One region of the Paenibacillus sp. YAE3 genome, then DNA from elsewhere that is predicted to be linked to it. Evidence: riboswitches for the same ligand, from Rfam matches in the RefSeq annotation. Region 1 holds a riboswitch; the other holds the start of a gene.

Region 1 (10,669 bases):
TCCGCGATTTCGAATATATCGTCACCGGGAGCAATATCGAGGCGCTCATTTTGGAATGCAACCTGATCAAAATGCACCAGCCCAAATATAACGTGCTGCTGAAGGACGACAAAACGTTCCCTTACATCAAGATCACTTACGAGGCGCATCCCCGCCTGGAAGTCACGCGGCGCGTGCTGAAGGACAAGGCCAAATATTTCGGGCCATACCCGAACGCTTACGCCGCCCAGCAGACCAAAAAGCTGCTCGACCGGATGTATCCGCTCCGCAAATGCGGCGTCATGCCGAAGGAGGTTTGCCTGTATTACCATATGGGCCAATGCCTCGCGCCTTGCGAAAAAGAAGTCGACCCTTCGGAATACGAACGGATTACCCAGGAAATACAGTCGTTTCTGAGCGGCGGGCATGAGGAGATCAAAAAAGAGCTGCAGCGGAAGATGGAAGAGGCGGCCGAAGAATTGTATTTCGAACGGGCCAAGGAACTTCGCGACCAAATCATGAACATCGAGGCCATCATGCAGAAACAAAAAATTACGACGTCCGACGCAAAAGACCGCGACGTGCTTGGTTTCGCCGTCGACAAAGGCTGGATGTGCGTGCAGATTTTGTACATGCGCCAAGGAAAGATGGTTCAGCGCCATGCTTCGGCGTTTCCGTTTTACGGCGAGGCGTACAGCGATTTTATGTCGTTCGTGACCCAATATTACAGCGACAACCCGGCCCTGCCGCAGGAAATACTGCTGCCCGATTCCGGGAAGGATGCCGAAGGCTCGGACAAGGCGGCGGCGGAAACGGAAAACGGCGGCGACGTTTTGGATGCGCACAGCGCGGCTGCCTCCCTTCAGGAATGGCTGGGCGTCAAAGTGCTCGTGCCGCAGCGCGGCCAAAAACGGCAGATGGTCGGCATGGCCGTGGAAAACGCGAAGGTGTCCTTGGACGAAAAATTCCGGCTGATCGAGCGGGACGAGGAAAGAACGCTGAAAGCGGCAGCTAACTTGGGCCAATATATCGGCATCGAACATCTTCACCGTATCGAAGCTTTCGACAACTCGAATATCCAAGGGGCCAATCCCGTATCCGCCATGGTCGTTTTCATCGACGGGAAGCCGGATAAAAAGGAGTACCGCAAATATAAGGTCCGTACCGTGCAAGGACCGGACGATTACGAAACGATGCGCGAGGTCATCCGCCGCCGGTATGAACGCGTGCTGAAGGAGAACCTGGAAATGCCCGATCTCATCGTCGTGGACGGAGGCAAGGGCCAAATTTCGGCCGCGGTCGACGTGCTTGAAAACGAGCTCGGTTTGTTCATCCCGGTATGCGGACTCGTCAAGGACGCCAAACATAGAACGGCCCAGCTTATGGTCGGCGACCCGCCGGAGCCGGTCGACCTGCCGCGCGACAGCCAGGAGTTTTATTTGCTGCAGCGGATTCAGGACGAGGTTCACCGTTTTGCCATCTCGTTCCACCGCGAACAGCGGGGCAAGTCGATGGTCGCGTCCAAGCTCGATTCGATCCCGGGCATCGGCGAGAAGCGGCGCAAGCTGCTGCTGAAGCATTTCGGATCGCTGAAAAAAATAAAAGAGGCCAGCATCGAAGATTTCCGGCCTCTTTCCATCGGAGACAAGCTCGCCAAACAAATTATTGCAGCCCTCCGGGATGAGGAGTCATGACATATGGCTCCTCTTTCTTTTTGTTGCGGTTGTACAGGTAAACGATATAAGCGACGACGGCAGGCATGACGATCGTGACGATGCCCGCGATGATGTCCGGCACGTCGCCCAGCGCGAACAGGCTGAAGCTCATCAGGACGCTGTCGAAGACGACGTGGCTGAACATGGCGGCGATGTAGCCGTGCTTTAAGAAAATGAAGCTGAACAGCAGCCCGATGACCGTCAGTTCGATCGGACGCGTAATGACGGGGTAAATCGGATAAAGCGTGTGTCCGAGCGCCCAAATCAGCGTCGTGATCAGGCAGGCGGCAAACGTGCTGCGCAGCAGCTTTTTCAGCATCGGAATGCCGAACAGGCGGTAGACCGCTTCCTCGGAAATACCCGCCATCCACGCCATAATCGGCAGCAGCCAAGGATATAACATGTTGTACGGCGATTGCGTGGCATCGGTCGTCGACCAGCTGTGGATCGTTTTGTCGAGCACGATGTAAATGACGGACTGGACGCCCATCAGAATAAACGCCCATAGGTACCCGGTGTACATGCTGTGCAGCACGTAAGGCCCGTAGCCGGGTTCTTTGGCTTTGGCCCAGGCATTGATGCCGGCTTTGCGCCATAAACCGTCCCCGCCCACGAGCGAGAAGTACAAAAGGGCAGCCATCACCAGGTTAAAGAAGGTCTGGAAACCGAGCATGAAGACAAGGCCGAAATTCGAAACCCCCTCGCCTTGAAATACCGGCAGCATGTTGTACGTGCTGAACGTGGCGACCGCAAAATAAAACACGCTCAGGAAAATGCCCCTCTTGAACGACGTATGGGCCCGGGTCAACGCGCTGTATACGATGGCCAGTACGCCTAGGACAAACGTCAGCAGACCGTAGCCTAAGATGGTAAGCCATTTGGCTTTGGACGTTTCCTTTTCGACGTAGGCCGCATGCGCTTCGGGCACGCTAAAGGTCTGTTCGAAGGAATGAACTTTCCCTTCCTCGAACGTCAATTTGACTTGAAGGCTTGAACGGCCGATCGTCCGGTTCGGGTCGGTGTATACGAGTCCCGCCTCGTTCTCCTTGGTCGACAGCTCCAGCTTGCCCGGGTCGTAACCCATTTGCTGCAGCCAAGGTGCGGCAAGCTCTTCTTTTTTCTCCAGCGACAGGCCGCCTTCCACGATTTTCAGCTTGGTTTCGCGTTTGGTTTTATTCGGGTCCGCCATGGCCGCGGCATAATTCGAATAGCGGGGCGTAACGGAAAAAGCGACGACCTTGCCCGAATTCATATGTACGTCGATATTGGCGTAACCTTCGTTTTGGCGTTCGGCCAAACGGACGCGGAACACGTCGTAGGGATAACTTTTTTCAAACGTTTTGTTGTATTCGTTCAGCAGCTTTTCCCGCGACAAATAGCCGTATAGATCCGAGTTGGACTGGTACGTGATAACCGCGTCCTTGCTCGGGTCCGGCTCCAAATGCAGCGTGTTTTGCATGAAGGCCTCCGCGGCGCGTTGGGCCTCCGCCTTGCTGATGACCTTCGTGTTTTGCTGCTCCAGCGTTTCCGAGGCGGTGGAAGGGAGAATCTGGAACAAGACGAATAAAACGAGCCCGATGACCGCAAAAATGCCCAGCCATTTGTAATTGGCTTTGAGCCGCAGCGGTTGTCCGACGGGATTCATGAAATGCCCCCTTTGTTTGGATTGTAAAGATATATACCTAGTATAAACGTAAACATAGCATACGATGTCCCTCGAAAGCCAGTTTTCTCCCTCATTGGCCGTGAAAAAATGATGAAAATCGTGGAAAGTGATTGTAAACGCGAGAGAAAGGCAGACTTTTATGAGATTTGCGATGCAATCGGGCCGTATTCCCACGTATTCATTCGAATAATGGCTTTGTGATGTAAAACGAATAGGATTATAATCTTTGAAGCAAATGAATAATCCGTACGCCGAATTTCGATATGAAAACGGGGGAACCATTATTTTGGGGTGAATTTCGCTTTTATCCATAGCGAATAGGGCAACCTGTGCATGCCCGAATCCGTCAGCTAACCTCGTAGGCGTTATGCAGCAGGAACCAAACCGAAAGGCATTGGATTTCCGATGCTTTTTTTCTTTTGACTTTTTTAAAGAGGTGACTATGTTGACAGCGAAAATCAGGTGGTTTCGATTGGCTCCCCCGCAAATTCTTGTATTGGGGTTCGCCGGCATTATATTGATCGGAGCCATACTTCTCACCTTGCCGATTTCGAACACGACGGGCAAGCCGCTCCGGTTCATCGATGCTTTGTTTACGGCGACTTCGGCGACTTGCGTTACCGGTTTGGTTGTTAAGGATACGGGAACGTTTTTCAGCACCTTCGGACAAGTCGTTATTATGCTGCTGATTCAGGTCGGGGGGCTCGGCTTCATGACGATGGCCACCTTGTTTTCCCTCGTGCTGAAGCGGAAGATTTCGCTGCGCGACCGCCTGATCCTCCAGGAAGCGATGAACCAGAACACGATGGAGGGCATCGTGCGGCTGATCCGGAAGGTGCTTATCTTTTCGCTCGTGATCGAAGGCTGCGGAGCGGTTTTGTTCGCCATCCGCTGGTCCTTTGACATGCCGGTCGGCCGGGCGGTGTACTTCGGGATATTTCACGGGGTATCGATGTTCAACAACGCGGGCTTCGACCTTTTCGGCCATTTCAACAGCCTGACGGGGTATGTGTACGATCCGCTCGTCAATATCGTCGTCATGTTTTTGATCGTTTCGGGCGGGATCGGATTTATTGTCATGTCGGACCTGGTGGATTACCGGCACAAACGGAAGCTTTCGCTGCATACGAAAATCGTGCTGTCCATGACCGGGGCGCTGATTCTGATCGGGGCGATCGTCATTTTCGTTTTCGAATTCACGAACCCGAAAACGCTCGGTTCCTTGAATTGGGGCGGCAAAATTCTTGCGTCGTTTTTCCAATCGGTTTCGCCGCGGACCGCGGGGGCCAACACGCTGGATCTCGCAAGCATGCGGCAAGCGTCCCAATTTTTCATGGTCATCCTGATGTTTATCGGCGCATCGCCGGGATCCACCGGAGGCGGGATCAAAACGACCACCTTCACCATTCTGGTCGGCGCGGTCATCGCCATGATCCGCGGACGCGACGATATCGTGCTTTACCGCTACCGCCTGGCGCAGGATCGCATCTTTAAGGCGCTGACGATCACCTTCCTCGCGTTGTTTCTGGTGGTCGGGGTGTCGATGGTGCTTTCGACGACGGAGGACAGCAACTTTTTGACCATTTTGTATGAAACGACTTCGGCTTTCGGGACGGTCGGGCTTTCGCTTGGACTTACGCAGCATTTGACGCTGGTCGGCAAAATATTGATCTGTCTCACGATGTTTGCGGGACGGCTTGGGCCGCTGACCCTGGCTTACGCACTTGGCCCGAAAAAAGGCAAAGAGCTGTACCGGCATCCGGAAGGCAAAATCATTATCGGCTAGTTTCAAAGAAAACAGAAATTGATTAAATAAGGAGTATCAGGAGAGAATGAAAACACAGCAGTTTGTCGTCATCGGTCTGGGACGTTTCGGCTCCAGCCTTGCACTCGAGCTCGTCGATTTGGGATACGAGGTGCTCGGGGTCGATAAAAACGAGGAAGTCGTCAGCGACATGAGCGAATATTTGACGCATGCCGTCGTGGCCGACGCCACGGACGAGGAAGTCCTCAAATCGCTCGGGATCCGCAATTTCGACTGCGGCATCGTCGCGATCGGAGACGATATCCAGATGAGCATCCTGGCCGCGATTTTGCTGAAGGATTTGGGCGTGCGCACGGTCGTGGCCAAGGCGATTTCGGTGCTTCACGGGCGCGCGCTGGAGAAGCTGGGCGTCGACCGGGTCATTTTTCCGGAAAAGGACATGGGGATCCGGGTTGCCCATCAGCTCGTGACGCCGAACCTGCTCGACTACATCGAGTTGTCCAAGGAATACAGCATCGTCGAAATGAAGGTGCCTGAAAAACTGGACTGCAAAACGTTAAACGAAATCAACACCCGCGCCAAATTCGGCTGCAGCATCGTGGCGATCCACCGCCAGGGAAAAGTGATCGTCGCTCCGACCGCAATGGATCAGCTCCGCGCCGGCGACATTATGGTGATCATCGGCGCGAACGACAACATCGACCGGTTCGAAAGCGAAGCCGTCAATGCAGACTAGATGGGAGTAAGTTAACGTGGAAACCCAGACGACCGAAATCATTCATCATATTTTAATCCTGCTGCTCTTTATCATTACCGTCGGGATGTTGGCCGGAAGGCTGGCATCCTGGCTTCGTTTGCCGGACGTTGCCGTGTTTATCATCGCCGGCATGGTGCTGGGGAGAGGTCTGCACCTGATCCATGCGGAAAGCAGCTCGCTGATCAATCAGTTTATTTTGACGGCCGGCTCGGCTTTGATCCTGTTCGATGGCGGCCGGAACCTGAGCTTTGGCGGACTGCGAAAGGTTTGGATCACCCTGTCTCTATTGAGCGTCCCCGGCGTAATTATTACGACAGGCATCGTGGGCGCCGCGGTACATTTTTTGTTTGGGCTCGATTGGATCGTTTCGTTTCTCGCGGCCGCCGTCATTGCCTCGACCGACCCGGCTTCGATCATTCCCGTCTTTAAACAGGTGAAAATCAAGGAACGGGTCAGGGAAACGGTCGAAAGCGAATCGGCGTTCAACGACGCGACCGGTTCGATCCTGACGTTCTCGCTGCTTGCGGCGGTTACGGGAGGAAAGGCGCTGCAAGCCGGGGACATGGCTTGGGAATTTGTCAAAACGGCCGTCGGCGGGATTGCCGTCGGGGCGGTCGTTTCGGTCGTTCTCACCTATTTGGTCGCCCATTTCCGCCTCGGCGTGTTAAAGGACTATACGACCATCGCGATGCTCGTCGTTGCACTTTCTTCCTATTTAATAGGGGACATGCTGCACGTCAGCGGATTTATGGCGACGTTTGTCGCCGGGCTGGTCTGGGGAAATGCGGACACGATGGGTTTGTCGATGGACGACAAGCTGGAGGAAACCGGGGCTTTTGCCGACAATACGAGCATCATGATGCGGATGCTGATTTTCATTATGCTCGGCAGCCAGGTGGATTTTCAGGCGCTCGGCGATTATTTCTGGCCTAGCTTTGCGGCGGTACTGGTGCTCATGTTCGTGGCCCGACCGCTTACTATCCTGCTCTGCGCGCTGCCTGACCGGAAGGTCAAATGGACTTGGCGCGAGCTTCTGTTCATGATGTGGGTACGCGAGACGGGGGTCATTCCCGCGGCTTTGTCCGGCATGATCGCGGGCATGGGCGTGGCGCATGCCGGGGCGATTTCGGCGATGACGTTCATGGCGATCATGCTCACGATTTTGCTTCAGGCAAGCACGACCTGCCTTGTCGCCCGCAAATTGGGGCTCGAAATCAAATCTGACGGCCAACCCGCATCCGCCGGCGCAAAAGCATAGAACGAGAGGTTCGCTGCTCAAAAAAAGCTGCTTCCGGCCGTAACGAAACGACGGCGGAGAGCAGCTTTTTGGTGTGCAACAGAGGTTTGTTTTTTATGAATGATGCTGCCGGGCAAGTTGGCCGAAGATCGATTTCGTTTCTTCCACCCAGCGTTTGGCGCCGGCGCTGAGCCCGCCGTTGTCGGGATAAATGAGCGAGGTCGTGCGCCGCGTTTCCTTCAAATCCGGGACATGGATCGTGGCGAGGTCGTTATCCTCGAGCAGCTGGCTCCGCAAATACGATTTCGGCAGCAGCGCGGCGGCCTTGCAGGCCGGAAGCAGCCGGACGATCGCTTCGAACGAGTCCATCTCCATCCGGATGTCCGGCACGACGCCGGCGCGATGAAAAAGATCGTCGGTCAGTTTACGGTACCAGGTTCCGGTTGAGAATATGATCATAGGAAGGCCGTGAAGCATGTCCATGCTTACGTCATCCTTTTCGAGCAGCGGATGGCTTTTCGGAAGCACCAGCTCCAGATGGTCGTCGAACAATGCGGTGCAGCGCAGCCCGGGTTCCTCGATGGAAGAGGCGACGATGCCCGCGTCAAGCTTTTTGTCGCGCACGGCGGAGACGATTTCATGCGTTTTGCCCGTGATCAGCTTCAGCTCGGCCGTCGGGTGTTTTTCCATGAACGCGGTCACGAGCGGCGGCAGGGTCGTCTGCAGGGTGGTGAGGCTGGCGCCGAGCGTAACGGAAATTTGGTCGTCGCCTTTGTATTTGGAGATCATTTGCATGAATTTGAGCTTTTGCTGCCGCTGCTCCAATGCGAAGTTGTAGGCGGTTTGCCCGAAAGCGGTAAGCTCCAGCCTTTTGCCGCGCCGATTGAACAGGCTGACGCCCAGCTCGTCCTCCAGCTTTGAAATTTTGCGGGACAGGGCCGGCTGCGACAAATTCAATATCCGGGATGCTTTGTTCAGGCTGGACTGTTCGACAATCGTCGCAAAGACGTCCAAATCCTCGAACATCAGATTCACCTTCCTTCCCATGGAATCGGGGTCAACGTTTATTACATATGCATCTAAATTATAATGATTAATAATTATATTGCAATTCCATTATAAGAAAAAAAAGAGTAACATGAAAAGTGCCACAAGTTGTTCACACTTTCGTGTGCGAACTTCCGTGAAATGTCGGAAAATGAAAAATTGAAAACGTTATAATGTGAGAAAGGGGCACGTCAATCTATGAATGGTTATTATTCCAGAAAGCTGCATTCGCTTCTTGGAGTCATTCCGCTCGGCTTGTTTTTCATCGAGCATGCGCTGACGAACTTCGGCGCATTCGAAGGAGGGCTCGCGCGTTTTAACGCCGGCGTCAAGCTGATCAATGATCTTCCGCTTCTCTGGTTGCTCGAGTGGGGGCTGATCTACCTGCCGCTGATTTACCACGGCGTGTTCGGTTTGTATATCGCCTACCAAGCCAAGCCGAATAACGGGCGCTTTCAGTATTCGCGCAACTGGCGTTACCTGTTCCAGCGGATAACAGGTGTCATCACGTTCGTGTACATCATCTGGCACGTATACGAAACCCGTATCCAGTTGGCGCTCGGCAACATTACCCATGAACAGCTGGGAAGCACGATGCACGACATCTTCGTCCAACCGGGACTGTTCATCCTGTATCTGATCGGCGTCGTATCGGCTTCGTTCCACTTCGCCAACGGCCTCTGGTCTTTCTTCGTCAGCTGGGGCATCACGGTCGGGCCGCGCGCGCAGCGCGTATCGTCTTACATCTGCATGACGTTGTTCGTCCTTGTAAGCGTGATGCTCGTATTGTCCATGATCGCGTTCCGCGGCGCGGAATTCCAGGAAGCAACCGCTTGGCTTGATACCGTAAAGTCAGTTCTTAGTTAAGGAGAGTGAGCAAAAATGGCATCAAACAACATCATTATCGTGGGCGGCGGTTTGGCCGGCTTGATGGCTACCATCAAAGCGGCGGAAGCGGGCGTCCATGTTCACCTGTTTTCGCTTGTCCCTGTTAAAAGATCGCACTCCGTATGCGCGCAGGGCGGCATCAACGGAGCCGTCAACACGAAAGGCGAAGGCGACTCGCCATGGATCCATTTTGACGATACCGTCTACGGCGGGGACTTCCTTGCCAACCAGCCTCCGGTCAAAGCGATGTGCGAAGCGGCTCCGGGCATCATTCACCTCATGGACCGGATGGGCGTCATGTTCAACCGGACGCCTGAAGGTTTGCTCGATTTCCGCCGTTTCGGCGGAACGAAACACCACCGTACGGCCTATGCCGGCGCAACAACGGGCCAGCAGCTGCTGTACGCGCTGGATGAGCAGGTTCGCCGCCACGAAACGGCCGGACTGGTCACGAAGCATGAAAACTGGGAATTCCTTCAGGCCGTCATCGATGACGAGGGCGTTTGCCGCGGCATCGTCGCGCAGGACCTGCGCTCGATGGAAATCCATACGTTCGCAGCCGATGCGGTGATCCTCGCCAGCGGCGGTCCCGGCATCATTTTCGGCAAAACGACCAACTCGGTCATCAACACGGGGACGGCGGCAAGCGCCGTTTACCAGCAGGGCGTATATTACGCCAACGGCGAATTCATCCAAATTCACCCGACGGCCATTCCAGGGGATGACAAGCTGCGCCTGATGTCCGAATCCGCGCGCGGCGAAGGCGGCCGGATCTGGACTTACAAGGACGGCAAACCTTGGTACTTCCTGGAGGAAAAATATCCGGCGTACGGCAACCTCGTTCCGCGGGATATCGCGACCCGGGAAATTTTCGACGTGTGCGTCAACCAAGGCCTCGGGGTCAACGGCGAAAACACCGTCTATCTCGATCTGTCGCATAAAGATCCGAAGGAATTGGACGTCAAGCTCGGCGGCATCATTGAAATCTATGAAAAATTCGTCGGCGACGATCCTCGCAAAATCCCGATGAAAATTTTCCCTGCCGTTCACTATTCCATGGGCGGCATGTGGGTCGACTACAACCAAATGACCAACATTCCGGGCCTGTTTGCGGCCGGCGAATGCGAATACCAATACCACGGCGCCAACCGCCTCGGAGCGAATTCGCTCGTATCCGCGATCTTCGGCGGCATGGTGGCCGGACCAAAAGCGGTCGAATATATCAAGGGCTTGAAGAAGTCCGCGGCGGACGTATCCTCGACCGTCTTCGACCAGTACAAAAAGAAGCAGGAAGACAAATACGAAAACATCCTCAAGATGGACGGAAACGAAAACGCCTATGTGCTGCATAAAGAACTGGGCGAATGGATGACCGCCAACATGACGGTGGTTCGCTACAACGACAAGCTGGAAAAAACGATCGGCAAAATCAAGGAATTGAAAGAACGCTACAAAAACATCAACATCAACGATAAATCGCGCTGGAACAATCCGGGGGCATCCTTTACCCGCCAGCTGTGGAACATGCTTGAGCTGGCCGAAGCGATGACGCTGGGAGCGCTGCTGCGCAACGAAAGCCGCGGCGCGCACTACAAGCCGGAATTCCCGGACCGCA
Region 2 (10,669 bases), on a different contig from region 1:
CATGCGCGGCATGTCGGTCTGGCTTCCGACTTCAACGGTTGGAACGGAGCGAAGGATTCATTACATAAGATACCCGATTCGGGCATTTGGACTCGTTTTTTTCCGGGGATCGGGACAGGTACTTTTTACAAATTCGATATCGAGGGACCGCATCGCGAACGTTTTCTCAAAGCGGATCCGTATGCTTTTCAGGCGGAGCTTCGTCCCGCAACGGCTTCCGTCGTCACGGACCTCAGCGGATATGAATGGGGCGATGCGGCATGGCGGCGGAAAAAAAGAGGGCCGTACGCCAAGCCCGTCAACATTTACGAGATGCACCTGGGAACCTGGCGGCGGAAGGAAGACGGATCGCTGTATTCGTACAGGGAAATCGCCGATCTGCTGATCCCTTATTTGAAACGGATGAACTATACGCACGTGGAATTTATGCCGCTGGCCGAACATCCTTACGACTTGTCATGGGGGTATCAATGCACGGGGTATTACGCGGTGACGAGCCGTTTTGGTTCGCCGCATGATTTTATGTATCTCGTCGATGCCTGCCATCAGGCCGATATCGGGGTCATTTTGGACTGGGTTCCCGCCCACTTCACGAAAGACGCCCACGGGCTGCGCATGTTCGACGGCACGCCGTTGTTTGAATACGCCGATCCTTTAAAGGCCGAAAAACCCGGCTGGGGGACGCTCAGCTTCGATTACGGCAAACCGGAGGTCCGTTCTTTTTTGATTTCCAATGCGTTGTTTTGGCTCGACGTATTCCATATCGACGGACTCCGCGTGGATGCCGTGACCAGCATGATCCGGCTTGATTTCGAAAAAAAGGAAGGCCAGTTTCCGCTCAACGAACGCGGCGGCGTGGAAAATTTGGAGGCCATCCGTTTTTTGCAGCAGCTGAACACAACCGTGTTTGCCTATTTTCCCCACACGCTCATGATGGCCGAAGAGTCCAGCGCTTGGCCGGGCGTCACGGCCCCGGTCAGCGAAAACGGGCTCGGATTCAACTACAAATGGAATATGGGCTGGATGAACGACACGCTCGATTACGTCGAGGCCCCCTTTGAGCAAAGGCCGTCGAAGCATAACCTGCTGACGTTCCCGATCGCCTACGCCTATTCGGAAAATTTTGCTTTACCGCTGAGCCATGACGAAGTCGTCCACGGCAAAAAATCGCTGCTCGGCCGAATGCCCGGCAGTTATGACCAGCAGTTCGCCGGACTTCGCATTTTGCTCGGGTATCAAATGACGCATCCGGGAAAAAAGCTGCTGTTCATGGGCGGCGAATTCGGCCAATTCATCGAATGGCGCGACCAGCATGAGCTGGATTGGCTGCTGCTGGAGTACGAAAGACACCGTCAGCTGCAGCAATACGCGGCCGACTTGAACCGGCTCTATCTCCAGGAGAAGGCGCTGTGGGAGCTGGATCATGAGCCCGAAGGATATCGGTGGATCAGTCCGCACGATTTTTCGCAAAGCGTCATTTCCTTTGTGAGAAAAGGGAAAAAACAAGCCGACACGCTCATCGTCCTCATTAATTTTCTTCCCGTACGGCGCGAGCATTACCGGATTGGCGTTCCTCGTCCCGGGACTTATGTTCCGTTGTTCCAAAGCGAAGATCAAACGTACGGGGGGCAGGGCGTATCGGTCAACGGCCCGATCCGGTCGGAACGAATCCCCTGGCATGATGAGCCAAACAGCTTGGAGCTCACGCTTGCGCCGCTGAGCCTGATCATTCTGAAGCGGGCACCGGCCGCCAAGAAAGACAGGAACATCCCATCCAAGAGAAGGCGGCAAAACCGCCGCGCTGAGGCCGCCAGGCCGATTCCAGAGCCCGAAACCGGCAAAAAAGGAAGCCGGACCCTTGTCGAGAGTTTAATGGCAGAGGAAGGAGACAACGAAGCATGAACGTATTATTTGCTGCCGCGGAAGCCGTCCCGTTCATCAAAACCGGGGGGTTGGCCGACGTGATCGGAGCATTGCCCCAAGCGCTTGCGGCAAACGGGGTGGATGTCCGCGTCGTGCTTCCGAAATACCGGGGCATCCCGGAACAATACAGGGAACAAATGGAGCATGTCGGCGAGATTTACGTTCCGGTCGGCTGGCGAAGCCAATATTGCGGCATCGAAACGTTAAATCACGACGGCATCACCTATTATTTCGTGGACAACGAATATTACTTCGGCCGCGACGCCGTATACGGCTACATGGATGACGGGGAGAGGTTCGCTTTTTTGAACCGGGCGGTGTTGCAGCTGCTGCAGGCGATCGATTTCCGGCCCGACGTCATTCACTGCCATGACTGGCATACGGCGCTCATTCCCGTCCTGCTGCATGCCCATTACAGGCATGACCCCCTTTACGAAGGCATCCGGACGGTATATACGATCCACAATCTGCTTTACCAGGGCATTTTTCCGTATGAAGTACTGGGAGAGCTGCTGGAGCTGGATGACCGGTATTTTACGATGGATGGACTCGAATATTACGGAAAAGTCAATTACATGAAAGGCGGCATCGTGTATTCGGATCATGTGACGACGGTCAGCCCGACGTATGCCCGGGAAATCCAAACCGCGTATTACGGTTACGGTTTGGATGGGCTTCTGCGCGCATTGGGACCGAAGCTTAGCGGGATCGTGAACGGGATCGATACGAAAAGCTATAATCCGGCAACCGATCCGCATATCGCCAAGCAATACCGTTCAAGCCTTGCCAAGAAAAAAGAAAATAAAATCCGGCTTCAACAAGAGCTGGATTTGCCGGTATCGGCCGATACGCCCCTCATCGCCATGGTGACCCGTTTGGTGGAACCGAAAGGCCTGGAGCTGGTGATCCGGGTGCTGGATGAAATGCTCACTTTCGATGACATCCAGTTCGTGATCCTGGGCACCGGAGACGGCAAATATGAGCATTGGTTCAAGGAGGCGGAGCGGCGCCACCCCCAAAAGATGTCCGCCCGGATTACGTTCAGCGAGGCGCTATCGCGCAAATTTTACGCCTCCAGCGACATGTTCCTGATGCCGTCGAGTTTTGAGCCGTGCGGGATCAGCCAACTGCTCGCGCTGCGGTACGGAAGCATTCCGATCGTCCGGGAAACGGGCGGACTGAATGACACGGTGCAGGCCTACAATGAATATACGGGGGAAGGGAACGGCTTCAGCTTCGCCCATATCAACGCCCATGACATGATGCACACGATCCGCCGGGCGGTGTCGTTTTACCGGCAGCCCCGGCACTGGAGCCAAATCGTCAAAAACGCCGTCAGCGGCGATTACAGCTGGAACGTATCGGCCCGGGCTTACCAGGAAATCTACGATCGCGTGACGATCGGAACTTAGGTCGGCCGGATAAAAAAAGGAGCGCTCAAAGTCTTGATCCAAGACTTCGGGCGCTTCTTTTTCGTTCAGCCGAATTACTTTTTGGCGATGCGCCGGTATAAAATGCGGTACCCGTAAGGATCCAGGGCCACGTTCATGACGCCGTTTTCGGGCGAGACCTTTTCCCCGCTTAACGCGTCCTGCCAATCCGTGGCCTCCATCGGATGCGACAGCGTTTGCTTTTGCGCCGTATTGTTCATCCAGATCGTGAAATGATCCTGGTCGTCGGCGCGTTCGTAGATGATGCACGGGTTTCCCGGCTCGGCTTTGAGGAACCGGAATCTGCCTTCGCGCAGCGCCTTATGGGTTTTGCGGAGACCGATCATCAATTTGTAGAAATCGTATAGGTCGCGGTCCTGCTTGTCCTTTTCCCAAATCATGCATTTGCGGCAGTCCGGATCTCCGTCGCCGGCAAGGCCGACTTCATCGCCGTAAAAGATGCAGGGCGTCCCCATATACGTAAAAAGAAACACGACGGAAAGCTTCATTTTTCGTTTGTCCCCGCCGAGCCGGGTTAATAAACGCGGCGTGTCATGGCTGCACAGCATGTTAAAAACGACCTCGTTCGTCTGCTGGGGATAACGCATCAGAAGCGAACTCATGCGATCGGAAAAAGCCGCGCCGTCCATGCCGCCGTTAAAAAATTCGAGCACTTTGTCGGCAAACGGGTAATTCATCACCGAATCGAATTGGTCGCCCATAAGCCAAGCGAGCGAATCGCTCCATACTTCTCCGACGATATACGCCTCCGGATTCGCTTTTTTGACCACGTTTCGGAAATCGCGCCAGAAATGATGGTCGATTTCGTTTGCGACGTCCAGGCGCCAGCCGTCCAGGTTGATTTCTTTGATCCAATATTCGGCCACGTCGAGCAAATAGGCTTTGACTTCGGGATTGGCCGTGTTGAATTTCGGCATGTTCCCGAAAAAGCCGAAGGTATCGTACGTCGCGATTCCGTTTTCGACCCGGACCGGAAATTTGTTGATATGGAACCAGTCCTTATATTTCGATTTTTCCCCGTTTCGGATCACGTCCTGGAACGGCGGGAACTGCTCGCTGCAATGATTGAACACGGCGTCGAGCATGACCCGGATGCCTTTGGCGTGGCATGCGTCGACCACCCGCTTGAGCAGCTCATTGTCCCCAAAGTGCGGGTCGACCTGCTTATAATCGACGATGTCGTATTTGTGGTTGGACGGCGACTTGAACAGCGGCGTAAAATAAATGGCGTTAATGCCCAGATCCGCCAGATCGTCCAGATGGTCCAGCACCCCTTGGAGGTCTCCACCGAAGTAGTTGTCCGTTTTCGGCTTGCCGCCCCAGGCTTCGGTTCCCGGCGGATCGTTGCGCGGGTCGCCGTTCGCGAACCGTTCGGGCATGATTTGATAGAACACGGCATCCTTGGCCCAATCCGGCACTTTGAACACATCGATTTCATGTATGTACGGGAATTCGTAATATCCCCCCGGCGGAGGCGGACAATTGCGGTAAATGCCGCTGTCGACCATGTACACCGTTTCGGAGCCGGCCGAAATGCGGAACCCGTAAGATAAACGTTTGTATTTGGGTTTGACCGCCGCCTCCCAATAATCGAACATTTCGTCGGAGGCCGCCTTGTCCATCGTAATTTCAAAATAGGTGGCCTTCCAGTCGTATTTGTCCCCGGTCATTGCGACGACCGAAGTCACATCGTTTTTTTTCGTTCGGAATCTCAAATGAATGGTCCGCGGATCGTAAGCATAAGCCCACTTGTTGCGGGGCACGTGGTATAAAGCCTCCAATAGCATGACACTGCACCTCCAATAAATCCTCTATATGCTGCCAATCATGCGGTCGCTCGTAACGGTAGTATGCTCCGAAGCATGATTCGGCAATGTATCATGTAGGTTAATTACCAATCTAAAGTCGAAATGAAACGGATAGGTCCAAGTGTCTGGAAATATATTGTAATTAGATGAAATTACGTGAAAATACATTGCATAAAAATGCAGTTTGTTGTACGATAAAACATGTTTTCTGAAAGCTGATTGCGACATGCCATCAAGTCCATACTAGCGTTAATCCAATCAAACAAAGACAAAGAACAAGGGGAGATAGATCATGAAAAAATGGGGTATTTTAACGGTATGCCTGGTGTTGGCCGGAAGTTTGATCGCCGGCTGCGGCAATAAATCGTCCGAGCAGGACGCCGGCCAAACTGGCAGCAAAACGGAAGGGAAAACGATTGTTCTCGGAACAAGCGCCGATTTTCCGCCATACGAATTCCACAAAATGATTGACGGCAAAGACCAGATCGTCGGTTTTGACATCGAAATCGCCAAAGAAATCGCCTCCGACATGGGCGCGACGCTGGAAGTGAAGGACATGGATTTCAAAGCGCTGCTCGGCGAATTGTCCACGGGCCGCGTCGATTTCGTCATTTCCGGGATGACCCCGGACGAAACCCGCAGAAAACAGGTGGATTTCTCCAACAACTATTATAAAGCGCAGCAAGCCGTCGTCGTCCGCGAAGCAGACAAAGACAAATACAAAACGATGGACTCGCTTAAGGGCGTATCCTTCGGCATCCAGACCGGTTCGATCCAGGAAGATATCGCCAAATCCATTCCTGGGGCCCAAATCACCGGCCTCGGCAAAATCAACGACATCATCATGCAGCTGAACTCCGGCCGCGTCGACGCGTCTATCATGGAAAAGCCGGTTGCGGAAGCTTTCATTAAAAACGTCAAAGGTCTGACGATTGCCGAAGCCGTGCCGGAATACGAAGAAGACGGTTATGCCATCGGCGTGAAAAAAGGCAACAAAGAGCTTCTCGACCAGATCAACAAAACGCTGGACCGCCTCAAATCGGAAAACAAAATCGATCAATTCGTATCCGAGGCAAGCGACCTCGCCGCGCAAAAATAAATTCGGCGACATAATAAATAGGCACGGAGGAAAAATATGCGGAAGCCATTTCCGCTATTTTTTCTGCCCCGGGGTGCCGGCGGCATGTCGAATCTATGAGGGATTCCGTGCTGCTTAATAAGCTCCGGTCCCAGTAATATAAGGAGGAACAGACCGTTACATGGACATTTTTAATATTTTTTGGACGTATCGCTCCTATTTCTTCACGGGAGTTCAATACACGCTGCTGCTTGCGGTCATCGGCGTTTTTTGCGGTTTTATACTCGGCATGCTGGTTTCGCTGCTGCGGATGTCCCGGATTCGGGTTCTTCGCTTCATCGGATCCATCTGGGTTGAGTTTTTGAGGGGAACGCCGATGCTCGTGCAGCTGTTCATCATCCATTACGGGCTCGTCTCGTTCGGCATCAAATTTTCAGCCATTGAGTCGGGCGCGATTACGTTAACGATCAACAGCTCCGCTTATTTGGCGGAAATTTTTCGGGCGGGCATTCAAGGCGTCGACAAAGGGCAGGCCGAAGCCGCCCGTTCGCTCGGGATGAGCAAAGCCATGACGATGAGGCATATCGTCCTTCCACAAGCTGTTAAAAGCGTGCTGCCGGCGATCGGCAACGAATTCATTACCATTATCAAAGAATCTTCGATCGTGTCCTTTATCGGGGTCGGCGATTTGATGTATCAAGCCGGGGCCGTCAACACCATCACGTATGATTACCTTAAACCGCTGCTGATCATCGCCGTGATTTATTTCATCATGACGTTTTTGCTTTCCAAGCTGCTTGGTTTGTTCGAAAGGAGGTTGAGAACGGATGATCACCGTTAAAGATCTGCATAAATCGTACGGAAAACTGGAGATTTTGAAAGGCGTCGACATCGAAATCGCAAAGGGGGAGGTCGTCGTCGTCATCGGCCCGAGCGGATCGGGGAAAAGCACCTTCCTCCGCTGCCTGAACTTGCTGGAAGTTCCCACGAGCGGCGAAATCATGTTTGAAGGCGAGTCGATCACCGGAAAACGGCATAACATCAACCTGACCCGCGAAAAAATGGGCATGGTGTTCCAGCAGTTTAACCTGTTCCCGCATAAAACGGTGCTGCAAAACATTACGCTGGCTCCGGTCAAAGTGAAAAAGATGCCGCAGGGCGAAGCTGAAAAAATCGCGATGGACCTGCTGCGGACCGTCGGGCTGGAAGACAAAAAGGATGCTTATCCTTCCCAGCTTTCCGGAGGGCAGAAGCAGCGGATCGCCATCGCGCGGGCGCTGGCCATGCAGCCTCACGTGATGCTGTTCGACGAACCGACGTCGGCGCTGGATCCCGAGATGGTCGGCGAGGTGCTCGAGGTCATGAAAAAGCTTGCCGAAGGCGGCATGACGATGGTCATCGTGACGCACGAGATGGGCTTCGCCAGAGAGGTCGGGGACCGCATTATCTTTATGGACGGCGGTAAAATCATGGAAGAAGGAACGCCTGCCGAGGTGTTCAACAATCCGCAAAATCCGCGAACCAAAGACTTTTTGAGCAAGGTACTATAGAGAACCCATATTTCAAGCTTCGGGCTTCGTTTCCTGCCCGGGGCTTTTTTTGTGCGATTGTAACTTTTGCTTCATTTTTTTTGAAATCTTTTTGCGCGAAAACGCCTTGATAATGGCACTTTTTTGGTGGAAGATTGCAATTTGGTAACATTTTCATGCGCACAGGTTACAAAATTGTGATATATTGAATGAGCCAAAACTTTGGAACGAAAAGTGCGGGGGACCATTTCCACCGTGAATCACCATGTTCACTTGGGGTGAATCGTATTCGATCGTAGGGTTGTCTCCTCAATCCGAACCCGACAGCTAACCTCGCAGGCATGAAGGATTTTAAGGAGGAACTATGAAAAAGAGATTTATGAAAATGAAGTTTTTTGCAGCGGCGCTTGGCATCGCATTGGCGGTACAGGCCGTGCCGGTCCATGCGGATTCCGTCCATGTAGCCAAGGAAGGCGACACTTACTATACGCTTTCGAAACAATACGGCGTGAACCTGAACCAATTGATGAACGCAAATCCGAACATACCGGCAACCAACATTTACGCCGGATTGAAGCTGAACATACCTGCAAGCGAAACGATGAAAGCCTATGCCGATCCTGCTCCGGTGGCGATTTCAGCATCGCTTAACGTCGATTCCGGCGAAAAAGTCGTCGAAGCTTGGGGCAAGACCTTCGCTTATAACAAAACGCTGAAAGTCAAAGCGACGGCATATTCCTCGGCCGCCAGCGAAAACGGCAAATGGGGAGCCGTCGACTATTTCGGGAACCCCTTGGAGCTCGGCACGATCGCGGTCGACCCGTCCGTCATTCCGCTCGGTACGAAAGTGCTCGTAACGGGGCACAGCTTCCCGGGCCTTCCGAAAAAAGCATTCGTGGCGACGGCCAGCGATACCGGCAGCGCGATCAAAGGCAACCGCATCGACATTTTCGTGCCGGGAAGCCCTCAGTCGGTCAGCAACTTCGGTTTCCAGGACGTCGAACTGTATTTCATTAAATAAGATGGCATCCCGTCATCTGCCAATATACCGGAACGCTAAAACAGCCTCTGCGATGAATTCGCGGAGGCTGTTTTGCGATTGAAGCCGTCATTTGTCTTTTTGGATTTTCAGCAGCTTCGGCACGGTCACGAACGTGTATCCCTTTTGCTTCAGTTCGCGAATGACTTCCGGCAAGGCTTCGATCGTTCCGGTCAAATCGGAAGTGCTTCCGCCTCCGGCATGCTGCAGGATGATGGAGCCTTGCCCGGCCGCGGTCATGATGTTTTTTTTGACGGTGTTTTTGCCGATGCCTTTCCAATCCAGCGAATCCACGTTCCAGTTCACGATTTTGTATCCTTCCCGCTTAGCCCAGCGCAGCTGGCTTTCGGTAATGTCCCCGTAAGGCGGCCGGATGAGCTTCGGCTTGTAGCCGGTCAGGCCGTACAAAATGTTTTCCGTTCGGATGATTTGGTCCATGTATTCGGACATGGTCAACTTGTGGAACTGGGGATGGTTGTAGGAATGATTTCCGATGACATGTCCCTCCCGCACGATGCGGGCGACAAGGTCGGGGTGTTTTTTGGCCCGGCTGCCGACGACAAAAAACGTCGCTTTCACTTTGTTTTCGGACAAGATGCGGAGCACCTGCGGCGTAAACCGGGGATCCGGGACGTCGTCGAACGTGAGGGCGATTTGCTTGACGCGGGGGCCGTGGATTTTGAACGTATCCGGATATTTTTTGATCAGCTGACCCAAGGTCAGCGTCTGGTTCTCCTGTCCTTTTTCCGCCCGGCTGGTTGCGCCGGTTTCCTTGGCGGGATGGGAGGGAGAGGGTTCTGTCAGCTTTGCCGCTTGAAGGCCGGGGTCTGGGCAAAGGAGGCTGATCAGAAGCAGCCCCAAACAGGCTTTGCCGAGATAGGCGTTTCTCATAACGGTAATCGGCTCCTTTCGGCGGTGTGCTCATAAATGAAACGGTCTCTACTGTTATGTCCCGAATTGGAAGGAATTATGATGGATGGGCCAAATCCATGCCGCATATTGCCAACATTCCGGGCCGAAGGTGTATAATAATGTGTGCAAACTTGTCCTGTTGAGCAAGATATAGGCATAACCACAAGACTAAAGCTCGCTGAAAGGAGACTTAAGCATGGCGGATTTATTTACACCTTACGTATTAAAGGGATTGTCATTAAAAAATCGGATCGTGATGCCTCCGATGTGCCAATATTCGGTACAGGCTGAAGATGGCGTTCCTAACAACTGGCATTTTGTGCATTATGTTTCCAGGGCGGTCGGCGGAACAGGACTGATCATCGTCGAGATGACGGCAGTGCATCCGGATGGGCGCATCACGAACCGGGATACGGGAATTTGGAGCGACGAGCAGATCCCCGCATACCGCAAAATCGTAAACGAAGTACATACGTACGGCACGCGGATCGGCATTCAGCTGGGGCACGCCGGACGAAAAGCCGAAGACGCGAACCCGCCGGTAGCGCCTTCCGCGATCCGTTTTGACGAGAAATACCGCACCCCGCGGGCGCTGACCACCGAAGAAGTGAAGGAACTTGTGCAGGCTTATAAGGAAGCTGCGAGAAGGGCCGTGGAAGCGGGCTTCGACACGGTTGAAATCCACGGCGCGCACGGGTATCTGATCCATCAATTCCATTCGCCGCTGACGAACCGGCGCGATGATGCCTACGGGCAGGATTTGCCCCTTTTTGGCGAGGAGGTCGTCAAAGCCGTCAAGGAGGCGGTGCCCGAAGAGATGCCCGTCATTATGCGCGTTTCTGCGCAGGAGTACGTCGACGGGGGATACGGCATAGAATACATTGCCGAAGTATGCCGCCGGTACCGGGATGCGGGAGTGGATATTTTTC

Evidence for each region. A riboswitch is a leader RNA that binds a small molecule or an ion and turns the genes downstream of it on or off. The one in region 1 is predicted to bind cyclic di-AMP.
Region 2: it holds a riboswitch for cyclic di-AMP, as region 1 does, so the genes downstream of both, AC27KL_RS03745 (3D domain-containing protein) here and AC27KL_RS13685 (TrkH family potassium uptake protein) in region 1, are expected to answer to the same signal.

Annotation. Positions count from the first base shown of each region.
Region 1 is NZ_BAAIYF010000006.1:191,926-202,594, reverse strand. It holds gene uvrC (excinuclease ABC subunit UvrC) at 1-1,673, shown strand, start outside; gene AC27KL_RS13690 (CPBP family intramembrane glutamic endopeptidase) at 1,642-3,339, opposite strand; cyclic di-AMP (ydaO/yuaA leader) riboswitch at 3,600-3,740, shown strand; gene AC27KL_RS13685 (TrkH family potassium uptake protein) at 3,806-5,146, shown strand; gene AC27KL_RS13680 (potassium channel family protein) at 5,193-5,861, shown strand; gene AC27KL_RS13675 (cation:proton antiporter) at 5,878-7,140, shown strand; gene AC27KL_RS13670 (LysR family transcriptional regulator) at 7,234-8,145, opposite strand; gene AC27KL_RS13665 (succinate dehydrogenase cytochrome b558 subunit) at 8,365-9,033, shown strand; gene sdhA (succinate dehydrogenase flavoprotein subunit) at 9,049-10,669, shown strand, end outside.
Region 2 is NZ_BAAIYF010000002.1:191,902-202,570, reverse strand. It holds gene glgB (1,4-alpha-glucan branching protein GlgB) at 1-1,902, shown strand, start outside; gene glgA (glycogen synthase GlgA) at 1,899-3,335, shown strand; gene AC27KL_RS03765 (alpha-glycosidase) at 3,410-5,161, opposite strand; gene AC27KL_RS03760 (transporter substrate-binding domain-containing protein) at 5,475-6,281, shown strand; gene AC27KL_RS03755 (amino acid ABC transporter permease) at 6,442-7,101, shown strand; gene AC27KL_RS03750 (amino acid ABC transporter ATP-binding protein) at 7,088-7,810, shown strand; cyclic di-AMP (ydaO/yuaA leader) riboswitch at 7,992-8,146, shown strand; gene AC27KL_RS03745 (3D domain-containing protein) at 8,154-8,810, shown strand; gene AC27KL_RS03740 (polysaccharide deacetylase family protein) at 8,898-9,719, opposite strand; gene AC27KL_RS03735 (NADH:flavin oxidoreductase/NADH oxidase) at 9,937-10,669, shown strand, end outside.